Bdellovibrio bacteriovorus: one gene and its partner. The protein of the gene in region 1 binds, or shares a complex with, the protein of each later gene. Links are inferred from orthologs where the notes say so. Each region holds a gene or a part of one and is shown in the gene's direction. Other genes may lie near its edges. The genes, in order: AZI85_RS03150 and gcvH.

What was found.
Region 2: the proteins of AZI85_RS03150 (region 1) and gcvH are in contact, whole or in part, in a crystal structure (PDB 3A7A), measured with the Escherichia coli proteins. The link is inferred for Bdellovibrio bacteriovorus from one-to-one orthologs.

The regions. Positions count from the first base shown.
Region 1 is NZ_LUKF01000002.1:66,887-75,270, forward strand. Bases 1,862-4,641 are described here. They hold AZI85_RS03150 (lipoate--protein ligase), read left to right. Parts: upstream 1,862-2,631; coding sequence 2,632-3,651; downstream 3,652-4,641. Other genes in these bases: AZI85_RS03140 (hypothetical protein), read right to left, coding at 1,862-1,985; AZI85_RS03145 (DMT family transporter), read right to left, coding at 2,095-2,430; AZI85_RS03155 (hypothetical protein), read right to left, coding at 3,653-4,147; AZI85_RS03160 (hypothetical protein), read left to right, coding at 4,399-4,641. In the rest of the region: prpB (methylisocitrate lyase), read left to right, coding at 1-663; AZI85_RS03135 (TIGR00730 family Rossman fold protein), read left to right, coding at 795-1,379; more of AZI85_RS03140, read right to left, coding at 1,437-1,861; more of AZI85_RS03160, read left to right, coding at 4,642-4,962; AZI85_RS03165 (SDR family oxidoreductase), read right to left, coding at 4,963-5,739; AZI85_RS03170 (alpha/beta hydrolase), read right to left, coding at 5,764-6,423; ygiD (4,5-DOPA dioxygenase extradiol), read right to left, coding at 6,425-7,348; AZI85_RS03180 (DUF1304 domain-containing protein), read right to left, coding at 7,445-7,819; AZI85_RS03185 (bifunctional 2-methylcitrate synthase/citrate synthase), read left to right, coding at 8,023-8,384. UniProt on the Escherichia coli protein: Catalyzes both the ATP-dependent activation of exogenously supplied lipoate to lipoyl-AMP and the transfer of the activated lipoyl onto the lipoyl domains of lipoate-dependent enzymes.
Region 2 is NZ_LUKF01000014.1:146,714-156,884, reverse strand. What follows is about bases 1-2,827. They hold gcvH (glycine cleavage system protein GcvH), read left to right. Parts: upstream 1-1,132; coding sequence 1,133-1,522; downstream 1,523-2,827. Other genes in these bases: AZI85_RS08810 (hypothetical protein), read right to left, coding at 2,350-2,827; AZI85_RS08815 (hypothetical protein), read left to right, coding at 1,974-2,309; gcvT (glycine cleavage system aminomethyltransferase GcvT), read left to right, coding at 40-1,122. Also shown: more of AZI85_RS08810, read right to left, coding at 2,828-7,905; AZI85_RS08805 (lactonase family protein), read right to left, coding at 8,250-9,314; AZI85_RS08800 (protein-disulfide reductase DsbD family protein), read left to right, coding at 9,603-10,171. UniProt on the Escherichia coli protein: The glycine cleavage system catalyzes the degradation of glycine. The H protein shuttles the methylamine group of glycine from the P protein to the T protein.

The DNA.
Region 1 (8,384 bases):
CGTACGACAAAGCTTCCAACTATTATTGATATTGATACGGGCTTTGGTGAGCCGATGAGTGCGACTCGCACAGTGCAAGAGATGATTGAGATGGGGCTTGCGGGTTGCCATATTGAAGATCAGATCAATCCGAAGCGTTGTGGTCACTTGGATGGTAAAGGTCTTGTGACTCGTGATGAAGCGACTCGCAAAGTGGCGGCAGCCGCTCGTGGTAAGAAGTTGGATGAAAACTTCCTTTTGATTGCTCGTACGGATGCTCGTGCGGTGGAAGGCTTGGATAAAGCTATTGACCGCGCGAAGGCTTACATCGATGCCGGTGCGGATTGTATTTTCACTGAGGCTTTAGAGACTGAAAAAGAATTTGAAACTTTCCGTAAGGCGGTTTCTGTTCCTCTTCTTGCGAACATGACGGAATTTGGTAAAGGTCGTTTGTACACTTATCAAGAGCTTTCAAACCTGGGTTACAATATCGTGATCTATCCTGTGACGACGTTCCGTCTTGCGATGGGTGCAACTGTGGCGGGTCTTAATGAAATCAAAGCTAAAGGAACTCAAGAAGGTCTTTTAGACAAAATGCAAACTCGCAAAGACTTGTATGCGCTATCCCGTTATGACGAATACAATTCTTTCGACACAAGCATCTTCAACTTCACGTTGAAATAGGTACCTGCTTCCCTTTGTTCACAAAAGGAACAGGGTTCGAAGGGAAAAAGGCGTTGTCCTTTTTCCCTTTTTATTTTCTCACACTGAAAAAAGCAGAAGTTCGTTCAGCATTTTTCTAACAGGAGTTTTTCATGAAAAAAATCTGTGTGTTTTGCGGTTCTAGTTCGGGGGTTCGTCCTGAATATTTAGAGATGGCGCGTGAGTTGGGAAAGACGTTTGCGATGAACGGCATCACTTTGGTTTATGGCGGTGCTAAGATCGGATTGATGGGGGCGATGGCGGACTCTTGCCTTGCTCACGGTGGGAAGGTTATTGGCGTTATTCCTCAAGTGATTATGCAAAAAGAAGTGGCGCATACGGGGCTCACGGATTTGCAGGTTGTGGATTCTATGCACACTCGCAAGGCGCGCATGGCGGAGCTGGCTGATGCCTTTATTGCTTTGCCTGGTGGGTTTGGAACTTTTGAAGAGCTTTGTGAGATTGTCACTTGGGCGCAGTTGGGTCTTCACCAAAAGCCCATTGGGATTTTGGACGTCAATGAATTCTATAAACCTTTGAAGGAACTGATTGAGTCTGGAATGCGTGAAGGATTTATTCGCGATGAGTATAAAGACCTTGTCGTGTTCGCGCAGTCGCCAGAAGAGATTTTGAATAAGTTTGCGAACTATGTTCCCGCGCCGACTCCCCAATGGCTTAAGTCGACGGCACAGACTTAAAAAATAGAAAAGCCAGTGAGACCACTGGCTTTTTTTCGTTTACGGAGTCTCAGAGCTTTAGCAGCCTGAACCTTCCATGTCGATTTGGTGAATCTTTCCGTTTTCAGTGTCGATGATTAATAATGACGAAAACGTCACTCCACATTGAACGGCGCCGATAGGAGCCACACCATATTTAACTGATTTGATCGAGCGAAGAATGAATTCTGCACGATTTACTTTCAATATTTGCTCGGCAAATTTGATTTTATCCTCTTGAGTTTGTTCACCCTCTTCAAGTCTCAGCTCAAGTTGACCGCGGATATAGTCGGAAGCGCCACCCCAAGTCTCTGGTCCCCAAGTCATGCCGTCGGTTTCCCATGCGGAGCCATCCTCGGCCCAGTGCTCTTCGAACTCTTCAACGGACTCAACATAACCTGTTTGCAGTGCAAGCTCTAGAATCATGGCTTTGGGGTCTTTGTTCGGAGCCACTGTGTATGTTTGCGAGCCTTCAGCTACTTCTGCAAGTAAAGTCGCTGCATAATTGATGCGCTCTTCAATGCTTTTAGATTTTGCGTTCGCAGTAAAAGAAAAAGCAAGTGAGGCAATAAGAATTAATTTTTTCATCGGGCCATCCTTTAAAAAGTGATTTGGAATGGCCCGTGTATATGCCGAATTCAGGTGAAAACAAAATCAATGCTTCACCTGAATATATTCATGAATTGAATAGTAATTATTACTCAGCCCCAGAGGTCATTTTTAAACCAATGATGGACACAAGAAGCAAGACCAAGAAAAAGATCCTTGCGGGTGTCACAGCTTCTTTAAATAAGACGATACCTAAAATAGCCGCCCCTAAGGCGCCGATCCCGACCCACACTCCATAAGCGGTTCCGATAGGAAGGACGTTTGCAGCTTTGGCTAAAAGGAACATACTCCCCGCTAAAGTCAGCAGAGTAAAAACGCTAGGGCCTAATTTTGTAAAGCCGGCTGTGTATTTAAGACCGATCGACCAGCCCACTTCAAGAAGGCCTGCGACCAATAAAAGAATCCATGCTGTTGTGTTAGACATACCAACACTCCTTTCGTTAGAAAAAAGCGTCGTCTTGTCTTGACCGGGTACGTCGCACATCGTCCGGGTAAAGGTTCAAATGAAAATGAACCGAAATACAGCCTTATTTAAATCGTTCTCAGCGAAAATGTCAACTTTCCTGCCCCGACTTGGGACCCTGCTCTCTTGACGACAACGGGGACAGGGAATAGGTTACGCCCTATGCAAAAACTCAAAGTTTTCCTGTCTGACAGTTTAAATCCTCATCTTAATCTTGCGACGGAAGAGTGGATCTTTCACAATTTGGATCCTTCTCAGCAAATTCTTTTCTTATGGCGCAATGAAGAGACTGTCGTCATCGGCCGCAACCAAAATCCTTGGACCGAGTGCAACCTTGCGCAAATGAAATCAGACAATGTTCATTTAGCGCGCAGGACAACCGGTGGCGGCGCTGTCTTTCACGATTTAGGAAATACCAACTTCACTTTTCTTTCTCCGAAAGAATCTTATAAGCGTGAAAACAATGTGCAGATCATTTTTGATGCTTTGAAAACTTTTGGCATTCAAGGAGAGGCTTCAGGTCGTAATGATTTACTGATCCCTTTCCATGATGGCCCCCGTAAGTTCAGCGGCAGCGCTTATCGCGAAAAGAAAGACCGTGCTTTCCATCATGGGACACTTCTTCTGCATACCGATCTAACTCGCCTTGGAAATTATCTGACTCCGAATCCAAAAAAATTGCAGGCCAAAGGCAAAGAATCCGTTCGCGCGCGCGTGGCAAACTTAAATGAAGTGGCGTCAGAAATCCGTCACGAACAGATTGTTGAAACCATGGTGGCTTCTTTTGAAAAATTCTATGGCGCCAAGGCCGAGATCGAGTCTTTGACGATGGCAAGCTTAAAAGAAATGCCGGAGCTTAAAACTCAGTACGACTCATTAAGTTCTTGGGATTGGTTGTATGGAAATACTTTAGAGTTCAGTCACAAGATGGATGAGTATTTGTCTTTGGGCTTTTTTGATTTTCATTTCAAAGTCGAAGACGGCGTGATCAAGGAACTTCGTATTTTCACAGATTGTTTGTACCCGCAATTGATCGAAGACCTCACGAATGAACTTCGTGGGTCCCCTTACCGCGGCGACGTGATTAAACACGCGTTTGGAAAAATCCAAAGCAAGTACCCGGATCTTTCCGCGGGACTGACAGAGCTTGAACAATGGCTCTGCCGCCAAATCGAAATTTAAATTATCTTACGCGTTTCAAGTTACGGCATTCGTATTGTTTGTAAGTGCGAGTGCCGTCAGCTTGGAATTCGTGATCGAAATAAAGGTTTGCAGCCAATACGCGACCCGTACCATCGCTAGCAATCTTCACTTCCGCTGAAGAAACTTTATCTAAGTTAAAGCTATAAGCATGAAAGCCATCTTTATATAGATAAGGCCCTTTCACAGAGGTCTTGTATTGCGCTTTACGAGCGTCACCTTTATTTACCGCTTCAGGAGCTTCTACCTCGATGCTTTTTACTTCGCCTTGGCCGTTAATATTTAAAGCCACTGCGCAAGCTCTTTCAGAGATCGCAAGCTTCTTACAGCCCAGATCTTTCGCAAAAAATCCACTGCCTGTATCCGCACACTGCTTGCGAGCCGCCAAAGTGCCGTGGAATACCAATGATTCGCCCGCTTGAGCTCCGATGGAGAACATCATTACGATCGCTTGTACCAGAAACGCTCTTTTCGTCATAAGAAAAACCTCCGTTAATATTCGTGAGGCTTAGGAGCAACATGTGTTCCATTATGAGATCAAAGACAACGAATCCTCGCCTTTATTCGAGTGCTCATGCCTTTACCAGGTGACGATTTTGGGCGTCTTTTCGGCAGGTGTTCTTGAGCGCTAAGCAAATAAACGGGCTTTAAACTAGGCATACTCGTCGCTAATAAACTTCCTGACTATTTAGACACCGGTTTTGCAACGTTTTAAAAAAGGGAGAACCCATGTTCGCTAAGAAATCTATTTCTATTACAGCTGCGGCACTTTTACTCAGCCTGGGAAGCCAAGCCATGGCCGCCTCCATGGAGTGCACTGTCAGTCTGACTACGGCGACCGCTGGAGGATTGATGCCGATGGAACGCACTATCACTTTAAAAGCCAGCCCAGTTCGTCCCGAGTCAAAAATGGAGCTCAGTGAGTGTACGGACTCTGATATCTTGGGCATGAACATCATGCTCTGTGCAACAGAAGATGGAGATGCCTTGGGTGTATTCCACGCCGAACTACTTATCAATAACGATGGTGGTGAGGAACTGGAGTTCACATCGGCGAAAGATATTTTCGCATATTCAAAAAAGCGTGCTGGCGCCTTGGTGTCGCTAGCCTCTGAAGGAACTTTGACTCCACAATTCATGAAGAAGATGGATGATGCGAATCTGACTTATCCAGAATACAAAGGGGGCGATTCTTTGGCGATTGACGATGCCGTTTCTGCCGCCTTCAAAAAGGGCGTGCTGAACAAAAACGACATCGTTTCTTTGAGCATCGAAAGCTGCCGACTTAAATAGCTATAAAGAAGGAGTTCTGCCGCCGTCGACAGGCAAGTTGATACCTGTGATGTAAGAGGCGGCGGGACTTGCTAAGAAGGCGATGGCTTCGGCCATCTCTTTCGGTTCTCCGATTCTTCGCATAGGCACAGACCTCTTCCAATTTTCTTCAACTTGATCCAATGTCGTTTGCGATGACTTCGCCGACGCATCCATTAAAGATGTCAGACGATCCGTCAGAATATAACCCGGTAAAACATTGTTGACGGTGATTCCGAAAGGAGCGAGTTCTCCGGCTAAGGTTTTTGACCAACTGGCCATGGCTCCCCTGACCGTATTAGAAACTCCTAAATTTGGCAGAGGATTTTTTACTGATGTGGAAATGACATTTAAGATGCGCCCATAGTGAGATTGCTTCATGGACGGAAGAAGTGTCTGAACCAACAAGTGCGCGGCATGCAAGTGCGATTTAAACGGAGCTTCGAATTCTTCGACGTTTGCGGCGTGAAGAGGACCCCCTTTAGGTCCTCCAGAATTATTAATAAGAATTTGCACTGATTCTTTTTGTAGCTGAGGTAAAAGTTTTTTTAAATTTTCGGTATCACCCAGATCGACGGTAAAATACTTGTGACCACTTCCCGAAAGTTCGTTCATTAAAGATTTTAGTTTTTCTTCGGTGCGGGCTAAGGCGATGATCTTCGCGCCCCGTTCAGCAAATAAAAGGGCTGTGGCTTTCCCGATTCCTCCAGAGGCTCCACAAACGACTGCTGTTTTTCCATTAAGACTCCACGAATTCATTCTTAGCCCCCGCGCTGGTTTGGATCAAAAATTGGCTTTAAGCCATTCACTTATATCATCTCTCATTTCTGGAGTGATTTCATGACCCGCATTGTAAGTCTTAAAGTTAAATGCAAAACCGGCTTTTTTCAAAGTTTCCGCCGTGGCTTCAGCATGAAACAAAGGGAGCTTGTTATCGTGCACACCGTGCAGGAGCAAAACCTTCGGCGTCGATGTCACTGTGCCATCAGGCACCACACCTTGCGAAATCTCTTGCAACGTGCGTCCGCCGATTGCGACGATGCCGCGAACAAGCTCGGGCTCCGTAAATCCTAAGGACAGACTCATGATGGTCCCTTGGCTGAAACCTAAAAGAAGGACTTTGCGGGCATCAACGTCGGGATGAGATTTTAGATCTTTAATAAATTCTTTGAGCAGGCGACGAGATTGTTCCGCTTCTTCGCGATTGTGAACGGGTCCCTCCGCAGTGAAGCGAACCTGGAACCACGCAAAACTTTCTGCACCGATCACTAAAGGTGCGCGCAAACTAAAGACGGCGAAACGTGGATCGAGCGAAGAAGCAAACTCCGCCAGATCCTTTTCGTTCGAACCGACGCCATGCAGAGCGATGATGACGGGCGACTTACCCTGGCCTTTTTCTTTCGCCGGAATGTAAATCGCCTGCAGCTTGTTTTCTGTTTTCATATCATCCTTTTTTACCCAAGCTAAACCCACGCATAGAAATAGAACCCATGTCATAACCTTCAAACTGGAACGCCAGTTCATCTTTCTCATCAGCGGCTCCTAAGACATAGAGCATTGGTAAATAGTGATCCGGTGTCGGCACACTAAGGCGACCGGCCGTCGACTTCATAAACTCTTCAGTGAGTGCCTTAAAGTCGCGATCGACCAGTTTTGCCTTTGCCCATTCATCAAACTCGATGGCCCAATCCTCACCTTGCAATGGCTTATCCCAATTCGCGCGGCGCAGGTTGTGAACAATGTTGCCGCTTCCGACAATCAAGACACCTTGCTCTCTTAATTTTTTTAAAGTGCGACCCAATTCAAAATGAAATGCCGGAGGCTCGGACATATCTATACTCAACTGCAAAACGGGAATATCGGCCTGCGGATACATCTTACGAAGCACCGCCCAGGTTCCATGATCCAATCCCCACGAACTGTCGTCGCCATGAATTTGCGGCTTACTGGAAAGGCTTTGAATTTGTTTTGCCAACTCTGGATCACCGGGCGCAGGATACTGCACGTTGAATAACTCTTGCGGAAAACCGTAGAAGTCATGAATCGTGCGTGGCTTTTCCATCCGAGTCACCCACGTGCCCGCGCTCAACCAGTGCGCAGAAACAACCAAGATGGCTTTTGGCGTGGCGATTTCATTTCCCAGATTCGCCAAACTTTGCGTGAATGGATTATCTTGGATGGCGTTCATAGGATTGCCGTGCCCAACAAAAAGCACGGGCATTTTTTCCCCGTCTTGTTTTGAAGTCAGATTTAAAAGAGTTTTTAATTGATCAGGCATATGCAATCTCCATAGACCTAAAGCTGTCAGCGCACTACCTGCGCCCATCAGCAAAGACCTTCGACTTAAGGAACGTGTTTCCTTACTCATGCCTCCATTATTATGGAAAAAGCACTGTTCCAAAAGACGTCAAATTTGCATAACACTGTTCTATTTTTGTCTAGTCACCCTGAGTCCTCTGCACTATCAGCTTTTCAGATAGGGAACCAGAGCGATGGCTGCGGGCACGAATTGAATCAAGGCTCCGCGCCACATCTTGCGTGGATTTGACAAAAGCAGGACTAAGCCCGCCCCACATATAGAAAGAAGAGCATAGATAATAAGTGTTGTTCCCATGGAATAGGTCATCTCTGCGGTTCTCAAATGCAGTCCCGCAAAAATCGCGATAGCCAAGAAGAGATTGTAAAAGCCCTGATTGAACGCAAGAGGCTTTGTCGCCGCCACATCTTGAGCCTTCACGCCAAAAATGCGATTGATGCGCGGGCGCCCCCAAAGAAGGCTTTCTAAAATAAAGAAGTACACATGCAAAAATGCCGGAAGAAGAGCGAACGATATTTCCATGCATTCAGTCTTTAGATCACGGGCTCTCACGTCAAGTGGTCTTCAAGTGGGCTCTCCCCCTCGCCGCAGCTGGCAAAGGCAGGCTTCATTGTTTCGGAGAGGTTGACCCACGCAGAACCCCGAGCTAGCTTGAGCCATTACTTTAACGACACATTGTGCGCCGCATTTTAAAGCAAATGCCGACGCCTTCTTGCGGAGGAAAAATGGCTGAATATATCAATCCAGATTACGTTCCAGAACCGGATAAAATGAACGTGAAAAAGGGCCTTGAGGGCGTGGTTATGGATACTTCAAAAGTATCTAAAGTAAACCCTCACACAAACTCTTTGATCTACCGTGGTTACCCAGTTCAAGACTTGGCTGAAAACTGCTCATTCGAAGAAGTGGCTTACCTTCTTTACAACAACGAGTTGCCAACAGCTTCTCAACTTGCGGACTTCACGAAAAAAGAGCGCGGCTACCGTGAGATCTCGACAACTTTGTTGAATGTGATCAAAGCTCTTCCACAAAAATGCCACCCGATGGATTCTATCCGCACGGCGGTTTCTTTCTTGGGAACTGAAGA
Region 2 (10,171 bases), on another replicon or contig:
CATTGACTGTCTGCCAAGGGAAAAGGAAACTCCCGGGCTATGAAAAAGACTCCATTAGCAGATATCCACGTAAATTCGGGCGGCCGTATGGTCGACTTCGCAGGCTGGTACATGCCTGTTCAATATTCTGGCCTTCGTGAAGAGCACGACAATGTTCGCAAGAACGTCGGTCTTTTCGATGTGTCTCACATGGGTGAAGTTCGTGTGAAGGGACCCAAAGCTCTAGAAACTTTAGAGTGGCTGACAACGAATGATGTTGCGAAATTGAATGACGGAGAAGCGCAATACTCGCTTCTTCCGAATGACCAAGGCGGCTTGGTTGACGACATCATCGTTTATTGCTTGAAGAAAAATGAAGACTACTTGGTCTGCGTAAACGCTTCGAATAAAGACAAAGACTTCGCTTGGATGACGAAGAATAATAAAGGCGCTGATATCACTGATGAAAGTGATATGTGGGGTCAGATCGCGATTCAAGGCCCGAAAGCTTTGGAACTTTGCGATCGCGTTTTCGGATTCAAAGTCAGCGAAATGAAACCTTTCACTTTGAAATCCGGCCAATTCCAAAATTTCAAAATCATGGTCGCAACAACGGGCTACACAGGCGAAAAAGGCTGTGAGGTTTTCGTTGAAGCGGCGGGCACTGGTGCTCTTTGGAATCATCTTTTAAACGAAGGTAAGGACTTGGGAACTCAGCCTATCGGTTTGGGCGCTCGTGACACTCTTCGTACAGAAATGAAGTATTCATTATACGGTCACGAAATTGATGACACGACGAATCCATACGAAGCGGGCTTGGGCTGGGTTATTAAGCCAGCTAAAAAAGACTTTATCGGTAAAGCGATTATCGTAGGTAAAAAAGAGGCCGGCCTTCAAAGAAATCTTGTGGGATTTAAGATGCTTGAGAAGGGTATTCCTCGCCAAGGCTACAGCCTGTTTTCTTTTGACAACAAAGAAATCGGCAAGGTAACTAGTGGTACACATTCTCCGACTTTGGATGAACCTATCGGTATTGCCTACATCGACGTAGCTTTTGCGAAAGAAGGAACTGAGTTTCTTCTAGATATTCGCGGCCGTAAAACTAAAGCGGTGGTTTGTAAGACACCTTTTGTTCAGAAATAAGGAGCCGAAAATGGCATTTCACATCCCTGAAGACTACTATTACACAAAAGAACACGAATGGGCTCAAGTTGACGAGAACATCGTAACTGTCGGTATCACTGAGTTCGCTCAAGACCAATTGGGTGAAGTGGTTTACGTTGAACTTCCAGAAGAAGGTCAAAAAATCACTCAAGGTCAAACTTTCGGCGTTATCGAATCAGTTAAAGCGGTCAGCGACCTTTATGCCCCTGTTTCAGGCACTGTAATCGAAGTTAACACGGCTTTATCTGATGATCCGTCAGTTTTGAACGACGATCCAGTAAATGAAGGCTGGTTGGTTCGCATCGAAATGGATACTGAAAAAGAACTAGCAAACCTTATGAGAGCTCCTGACTACAAAAAATTGATCAGCGAGAAATAGTTCTTGCAAGATAGCGCGGAAATGCGCTATCTCTTTGTTTCAAATTACGGTGTTGCCCCGCTGGTGAAATTGGCAGACACGCTAGACTTAGGATCTAGTGCGCAAGCGTGGGGGTTCAAGTCCCTCGCGGGGCACCAAAAATAAGAAAACCAACCCAGAGGGTTGGTTTTTTTATTTTTGGGGCCGCCGCTTCGGGCCTCTCGGTCGGCGAACCGCCTTCGCGGTTCACCTTCCTCCATGCTCCGCAATAAAACGATCCACGGGATCGTTTTACCGCGGGCACAACCTCGCGGGGCCATCCTCCGATCGACTTTGATTTTTAGACGCTCCCCTTCGGGGTCGCTTGTGGATGGTGGTGTAACGGGTTTTATGTCCTTAACGGAACCCAAACACATCTTCTAATTCTTTTGCGATACAAGGCTTCATCCGAACTTCTTTCAAAGGAATCACAATGAAAAGTCTTGTTATCTTCGCGGCTCTTTTTTCTTCAACTTCGGCATTTGCTTCTGAAGCAGTTATTTGTGCTGGTACTTTAAATTCTGGAACTTACGTTGAATTCGAAATGCCTGTGACAGGCCCGGCAACTTTGGCTTTTGATTCTCGTGAGTTTGTTATCGACATGGATTGCATGACTTATGCGGCGGACATTCCGGTGACAGAGTGCTTGGAAAGAATTCCTGGTGACAGCAAGTACATCGTGACTTTGGCTATGGGTAAAGCCCATGTATCTCAAACTGTGGGTGCAGCTAAACCTGAAATTTACAAAGGTGCGATCGACTGCAAGTAGTCATTGAAATAAGAGCGACTGAGAGGTCGCTCTTATTATTTTAGTAGAACATTTTGTGTAAATAAATCGGTTGATAAACGAAGTTTGAATTTACGTTAGAGACTGAAACAGCTGTATCAACTTCACCGCCTACGGCTCCTTCGACGAATCCGTGACAGCGGTATTGTTTTCCAAGGGTCAATCCGCAGAACATATCCCCGGCACTCAGAATTTTTGAATATCCCAATCCAGAATCAATAATCGTAGCATTAAATTGATTAAGCACGGCATTCCCAAAAGGAGGCTGCGCTAAACCGACGGTGGGCATATGCACAGACCAGCATTTTACTACGTTGCTAGTTAAGATTCCGCACGCGAAATCCGCGCCTGAATAAACTGATAAATAGTCATTGGTTCCATCAATCAGATAAGGATTCACTACGTTTCCAGAACTTCCATTCCCGACATCTCCACTACCGCCCCAACACTTCAGCTTGCCAGCCGTCGTTACACCGCAAGTGTAGGTAGAACCCAATGAAATTGATTTATAAGTGACTCCCGGATCTACTTCCGTCGGATTAGGATTGTTTGTTGTATTGCCAATTCCTAAGTGTCCGTTGGTGTTAGTACCCCAGCATTTCAACATGCCCGTTGTGGTGATGCCGCAAGTATGATTAAAGCCGCGTTCCACTGTTTTATATTTCGTAGGCGCATCGATCGTTTTGAATGCCGCTACTGGTGTAGTCGTTCCATCACCTAGCTGGCCCGAGCCGTTGAAACCAGCGCAACGTAAATCTCCGGTTGTCGTAACTCCGCAAGTTCCATGGTTTTCCATACTGACATGAACATATTTGTAGCCAGGATCTACCAGTGTTGGGACGTTCACTCGCGGAGCGGAACCAGTAGATGGCACCGAAGACGAGCCAAGTTCACCATAATGATTTCGGCCCCAACATTTCAAATCGCCACTTTCCGTAATGGCACAATGGTCAGAGCTATGACGAGAAGCCACCTGAACGTAATTTGTATCTGCATCAATTAAAACTGGCGCCGGTCGACGTACCGTGGCCGTTGTTCCATCACCCATCACCTCGGTAGTGCCCCAACAATAAAGTTTTTTATTGTTGATACCGCAGGCAACCGTATCATGATGCCCGCCTCCTCCGAAGGAGACGGTATCAAAGCTAAAATCTTTGAAAAACTCTCCCCAGCGAGAGAAGAAGCTGATGTTATGACCCGCACCGAAGGAGTTGTATTGCGGATTGGCACCGCCATCGAAACCAAAATTTCCCCAGCAGCGTAAATAGCCTGACGTTGGAATTCCGCAGACACGCCCCGCGCCCAAAGCAATTTTATCATACAACATTCCGCCGTCACTAAGAGTCGGTGACCTCCGAGAATTCCCTGAAGTTCCATCAGCGACCTGACCAGCATCATTAAATCCGAAGCAATATAGGACTTTTCCTGTGGTGAGCGCACACGTTGTCCCCCGAGGCACGCCCGCATTTGTATCCGTATTCACCGCGACGGAGACGAAAGTTTCAGAAGAATCCACGTTGGTAGGACTAGATTTTGCTATATTTGTACCGTCGCCAATCTGACCCCATGAATTAGCGCCACCCCAACATTTCAATTGGCCCGTCATAGTCACTGCACACGAGTGTGACGATCCGACAGCCACCATGGAATAATCCGTGGTGGAGTCGACATCTTGCGGGGTATTGTAGCTGCCACCGGTTGGTAATGCGCCATTTCCGTTATTTCCCCAGCAACGCAACTTATGAGTGGAAGTCACTGCGCAGGAACCATCTGCACCCGCGGATACATATTTATAGTCTGTAGCTCCGTCAACTTCGACAGGGTCTGAAGGGGTAGGGCTCGTCGTGCCTTTTCCGATTTCGCCGAAGCTATTCGAGCCCCAGCAACGAAGTTTGTTGTTGGTAGTAATACCACACGTATGTCGATTGCCGGTGCTTATCATCAAATACAGATTGGGAGAGTCTGCTATGACGGGACTTGAACGATTCGTATTAGTGCCGTCGCCAAGCTGTTTGATCGAGTTAGTACCCCAGCAATACAGCACACCCGCAGTAGTAATAGCACAAGTGTGGTCGAGTCCTGCAGATACACTGGCGAATGTAGGATTCCCAGCAACAGTGACAAGAGTGGCTCTGTCTCGGAAATTGTTATCACCCGTCCCTAGGGCTTGAGAGGAGTTGTGTCCCCAGCAACGAATAAATCCATCCGATAAAATCGCGCAAGAGTGTTTTTGGTTGAGCGCAACCGCCGTCACTTTCAAATTCTTTTCATCATCAGCAATGAAGTACTGCGACTGATAGTTAATTCCAAGAATCGCCGCAATTGTCGACGTATGAGTGATGTGCACATTCAGTACTTTTTCACCTTCCGTGAGCGCATTATCAGGGAAGTTCGCCGTGATCGAAGCCGAAGCCGTATTAGCAGGAATCGTCACAGAACCAGAACTTAAATTATGATGAGTTGGATTCAACGCATCTCCAGTCACCTTGTAATAGACGATCACGTCGTAGTTTTTAACTGGATTGATGGTGAACGTGATATTTTGGCCGCTATCCCCTTCGTTCACTCTATTTTGCGAGGCCGAAGTAATCTGCACTGTTGAAATGGCATCTTTAATCCAAGTAACTTCTGTCGCCGCTGTTTCTGACTGCCAAGTGCCAAAAGTATCTGAACCGATCACACATAAAGTGACCGGACCATTCGGAATGGCGCTTATATTGTCAGTGATCGCAGACCCCACGGGAATTTGCCCACTGTAAGTCGCTGTCGCACAAGTGCCTGAGGTGATAAATGCTTTTTTATATTGTGTAACGCTTGTTCCAGAAACCGTGATGTTGACAGAAGTCGCTGATGATACGCCTGTTGGCGCTCCCGTGATGACTGCCGTCAAAGCATCACGAGTCCATGAGGTCTCGGTGTGCGCCGGCGACCAGTTACCTGCACTATCTTTACCCCAAACACAAAGTTTGTAGTTTCCGTTCACAAGAATTCTGTCTGAGATCTGTGAAACGATGGGATTTTCGCTTCCCATGTAGTTCGTAGTCGCATCACATGAGTTCACTTCTCCGGGACGGATCACAAAGTATTTAAATCTAGTGACACCCGTTCCACCCACCGTCACGTTCAGAACACTGTTGTTGTTCGCACCTGAAGGAGCATTGGTCAAAACAGCATTACCCGGAGGAACTGTGTCCTTATAGAAGTGACCAAACGCCGTTATGGTATTACCGCTCGGACGAGTGTGAACAAAACTGAACGCATATGTCGAGCTACTATTATCAGCAATGCCACTAGCGTTGACCGTCATCGACCAAAAGCCACCTGCACAAGTCGTTGTGCCAGTAATGCTTGGTTCCCCAGCTAAAGAAAGAGTGATAGGTCGACCATACTCGGAACAGGTTCCGGTGATTTCAAACGCATTCTGATTCACACCGTTGATGTACGTACCTACTGCCATAGTCACTTCGAGTGAAGGAATGACAGTGTCGTGAATAATCGTGTCCGACAAACAATTCGTCTCGTTGCCGGCCGCATCGCGAGCTTTATAGTAAATCCAGTTGTTATCGTTTGCCGTAGGAAGTGTCCAAGATTTCGTAACAGCAAACGGCTCCCAAGTGCCTCCAGTGAGGCAAAGCGCGTTGTTGGTGATGTACATTTCTGTCGCGCCGCCCGCCATTGAAAGGTTCAGTGTCGCAGCTAAGTTATTTGTGTAGGCATCACCGTTATTGATGGCCATCGTTGCTGTCGGCGCTACCGTGTCTTTAACAAAAACAACCGTCACCGAGGGAGCCGCGACCCCCGTCATGCGAGAGTGGTTAGCAACGATAGTCACGTTACCTTGTCCATAGGTGGCATTTGAAGCAAGGTTCAAAGTTTTTGTCCAAGTTCCACCCGAACAAGTCGGCGGCGAAGTTTGCGTAATTCCATTGGCGGTTAACGTAACCTGCATCCCTTCTTCAGAACACGCGCCCGAAACAGTGAATGCCGCTGCATTCATCAAACCGATATAGGAACCCGCCGCCGGTGAAGCCAGTGATAGACTAGGAACGGAGCTCGTATGAACAATCGAATCCGAAACACAGCTCGATTCATTTCCAGCAGCATCACGGCGTTTCATGCGAACAGTATTCGTCGCATTTGCAGTTGGCAAAACCCAGGCCTTAGAAGCAGCGTAGTTTTCCCACACACCACCAGAACTACAGTCGACATCGTTGGTGAGATAGTACTGAGCGGTCCCAGCTACGCCAGAGATTGTTAAAGTCACATTTAAGCTGGTTGTACCCGCTTGACCGCTGTTGATTGAGATAGTTCCTGCGGCAGGCGCGACCGTGTCTTTAATGTAGTTGGCAGAATTCGCGGAACCCGAATTTCCAGCTTCATCTGACAAGGAAGCCGAAAGAATGAAATTCCCCTGAGGAAGAGCCGTTAAATCTAAAATCGCAGAATACGAAGTTCCCAAACACGTCGTGGTCGCCGTGTATCCACTTGGACCCGCAATTGTGATCGAACGATTTAATTCAGAACAGCTTCCGCTTATAGTGAAGGCCGAAACATTGGCCATATTCACATAACTATTTGCTGCCGGAGAATCAATCGTGATCGTCGGAGATGTCGAGTCATGGATGATGCTATCTGAAACGCAAAGAGTCTCTCCGCCCGCATTTCTAAATTTCGCATACAACGTATTCGTCGCATTCAGAGCTGGCAAAGTCCAGGATGCCGTCGCAGAATACGAAACCCAACTTCCACCTGAAGCACAACCAGCTACTTCGGTCAGATACATCTCAGTAACGTCAGTGATGGACATATCAACGGTCACGACGTTATTTGTCGTAACAGAGTTTCCGTTATTAAGTGCAAAAGAACTAATCACAGGAGGTGCACCACCGCGAGTTGCTGAAACAGAGTCACTACCCGTGTTACCCGCAGTATCCGCTAGCGATGCAGAAATAGAAATCGGCGAACTTGTCACAGAAGAAAGATCTACGTTTGCAGTGAAGGCTCCCGCCGTACATAGGGCCGTCGTAGAAACTGTTTCCGCAATCAGGGTCACGGTCTTGCCATCTTCAGAACAACTGCCCGAGATCGGATAAGCGGCTTCATTCAAAGGAGTGACAGCAACAGGAGCATTAATCACTACCGTCGGAGGCACTACGTCTTTTTCAACAGGATATTTCTGCTCAAAAGTTTGACCCGTTGGTACCGTCATCGTGAAAACCAACTCGCCAATATAGTTTGCTGGCAACACGGAAAGATCCAAAGCTCGTGACCAGGAACCTGAGTTGTCGCACGTGAACTCTTGATTCAGCGTTGCTGTCGCCTCTGTGATTTTAACTTTTGAACCAGGAACACAACTTCCTTTGAAGGGTGCAGCCGTCATATTGCTGCCATTGATACGGCCTTCGCTGTCACTCGTTACCGAGAAAAATTCGAGAGATTTACCGTTTATCAATTGAGTATCAAGTGTACAAGACGCGAGGCTTGTCGCAGCGATGACTGCAACAAGAAAGTTTCCGACCGAGCGGCAACGTACCAGAAATGATGGAAGCAGGACTTCCTGCAAGTAAACCCAGAACATGACTCTATATTTATCGGGAAATCCTCGCGAAGTGTTTAAGTCCTGTTAGGGGTATTATGTTCTGCGAATATCGCTCAGTTCCTATTCTGAGACGGCGACAATATGAGAAATTGCTCTCACGCACTTCTGTTTGATTTCGCCAGGTCCGTAAACAAACGCTCGTGTAAGATTATTATAAACATTAAATCTTCCCTCGGAAACTCGAGGGTCTCCTCGATTTTTCAGAGTGAGTTTTCACTCATATTTTTTCTGATCTGAACGACCGAAAATCAATCATAGCGAGCAACGCATTCGACTCTGCAGAAGAATTGTTCCTCGCCGTTCCATGAGTGATCGATACCGAGTCACTTCATCAATATTTGCACGGGATACCCACCCGTCCCGACTGAAAAAGTGTCGTCCTTAATCAAGCCTTGGCTAGAAATTTTAAAGCGGAGGATTTGATCAGCACCAGAATCAACAACATAGGCAAAGGTGCTTGTTGCATTCACTGCCATACCCACGGGAGCAACACCCGCAGACACCGAAGTCGGCGACTGATGAATCAAAGATCCATCCTGCTGGATAGAGTACAAAGAAATATCACTGCTCCCTGCGTTTGCTACAAACATCTGACTTCCTGAAATGAGCAAACCTTGCGGAGCCGCTCCCGTTGCAATGGTTGCTTTTTTGTTCAAAGTGCCATCACTTCCAATCGCAAAAGATTCCACTAAGTCTGTCCAGCAACTTGCCGCATATAAAAAAGATCCTTGCGTAAGTTGAGTGATACCTACAGGACCCGAAGGACAGCTTTCAGCTTGAACCGATGCCGGCGTCAAAGCTTGAAAACTTCCGTCAGACTGCAAACGAAACTGAGAGATCGAATCCGTGTAATGACTAATGACGTATGCAAACTCGCCCGAAGGTGAGAAGTGAACTCCTAAAGAGGCATCTGCGTAAGGAATCAAGCCACTAAGACTCAAAGTCCCGTCAGCAGCTATCGCAAAACGCGTGATATTGGGCTCAGTCATACTGGAAGCATAGAGAAATTTTCCGTCAGGACTTATCGCAAGATGCACCGGCATATCTTCCGTGGAAATCGCGGCGGCTAATTCGCTTAACACTCCATCAGCACCCACTTTAAACTGCGAAACGGTTCCGTCGTATTCGTTCGCTACGTATAAAAACTGCTGGGCTTGATCCATGACCATGAATGACGGCATGGTTCCCGTGGCGACTGTAGGAGTCGTCAATGCTGTCAGCACACCTTCTTTAGAAAGATGATATTCATGAATCTTGCTGTCATCGCGGGTTAATACATAGACAAACTGATCTTGACCGATAATCTTCTTTCCACTTCCACCGCCACTGCAGGCCACCAAACCAAGAATTGTCAGTCCCATCCCTATTTTTAAAATAATGTGCTTCATCTGCGTCTCCTCAGCACATCTCTGAATGCAAGCAGGGACCCAAAGAAATATTGTTTCAAATTCGATTTATCCAGAGCTGGCACGAGCCCTGCCGAAAAATCGGCAACCATTTCTGCCGTGTCATCGGCGAGTGCCGAATTTACAACCATTGCCGTTGCAGACATAAGGACGCAGGCTTTCTTCCAATTCTCAGTTGATTTTAAACAATCTAACCCCGCATTGCATTTAATACGGCCAGCTAAACGCAGTAATGTTGGCGTCGAGCAGAAATTTTTCTATAACTAAAGAATGCTTTTTCTTGCCCGACTTTTTACCGCTCTCATCATGACTTACTCTTGCACGTCCTTTGCGGCCGATACTTTTCATTTCCCCCAAGGGGAAGTAAAACTTATTTCGTCCCGGACCTCTTGGAATGAAAATCTGAAACCGTCTTTAGGTATTCATTTTAGAATTAAAGATCACTGGCATATATACTGGAAAAATTCGGGTGATTCCGGTGCGGCTCCGAAATGGAACTGGAGTTTAACAAACGCGAAGATTACGAAAGAGCATTGGCCTCTTCCGGAACGTATTCCCGTCGAAGGTCTGATCAACTTTGGTTACTCCAACGAATCTCTTTTTGTCTTCGATCTAGAACCTGAGGCAAAGCAGAATTCTGTTCAAGCTTCGGTCCATGTAGAGTTTCTTATTTGCAAAATCGAATGCGTTCCCTATTTCACGGAACTGAAGACCGAAATTCCCTATTCTGCTCAGCGAGGGCCTCCGTCAGAGGTTTTCTCGAAGTTCGTTTACCCTGCGTCAGCTCCCTCGTCTTTTTCCTGGGTCCCTCAAAAATTAGAGGGCTCGACTTTAAAAAC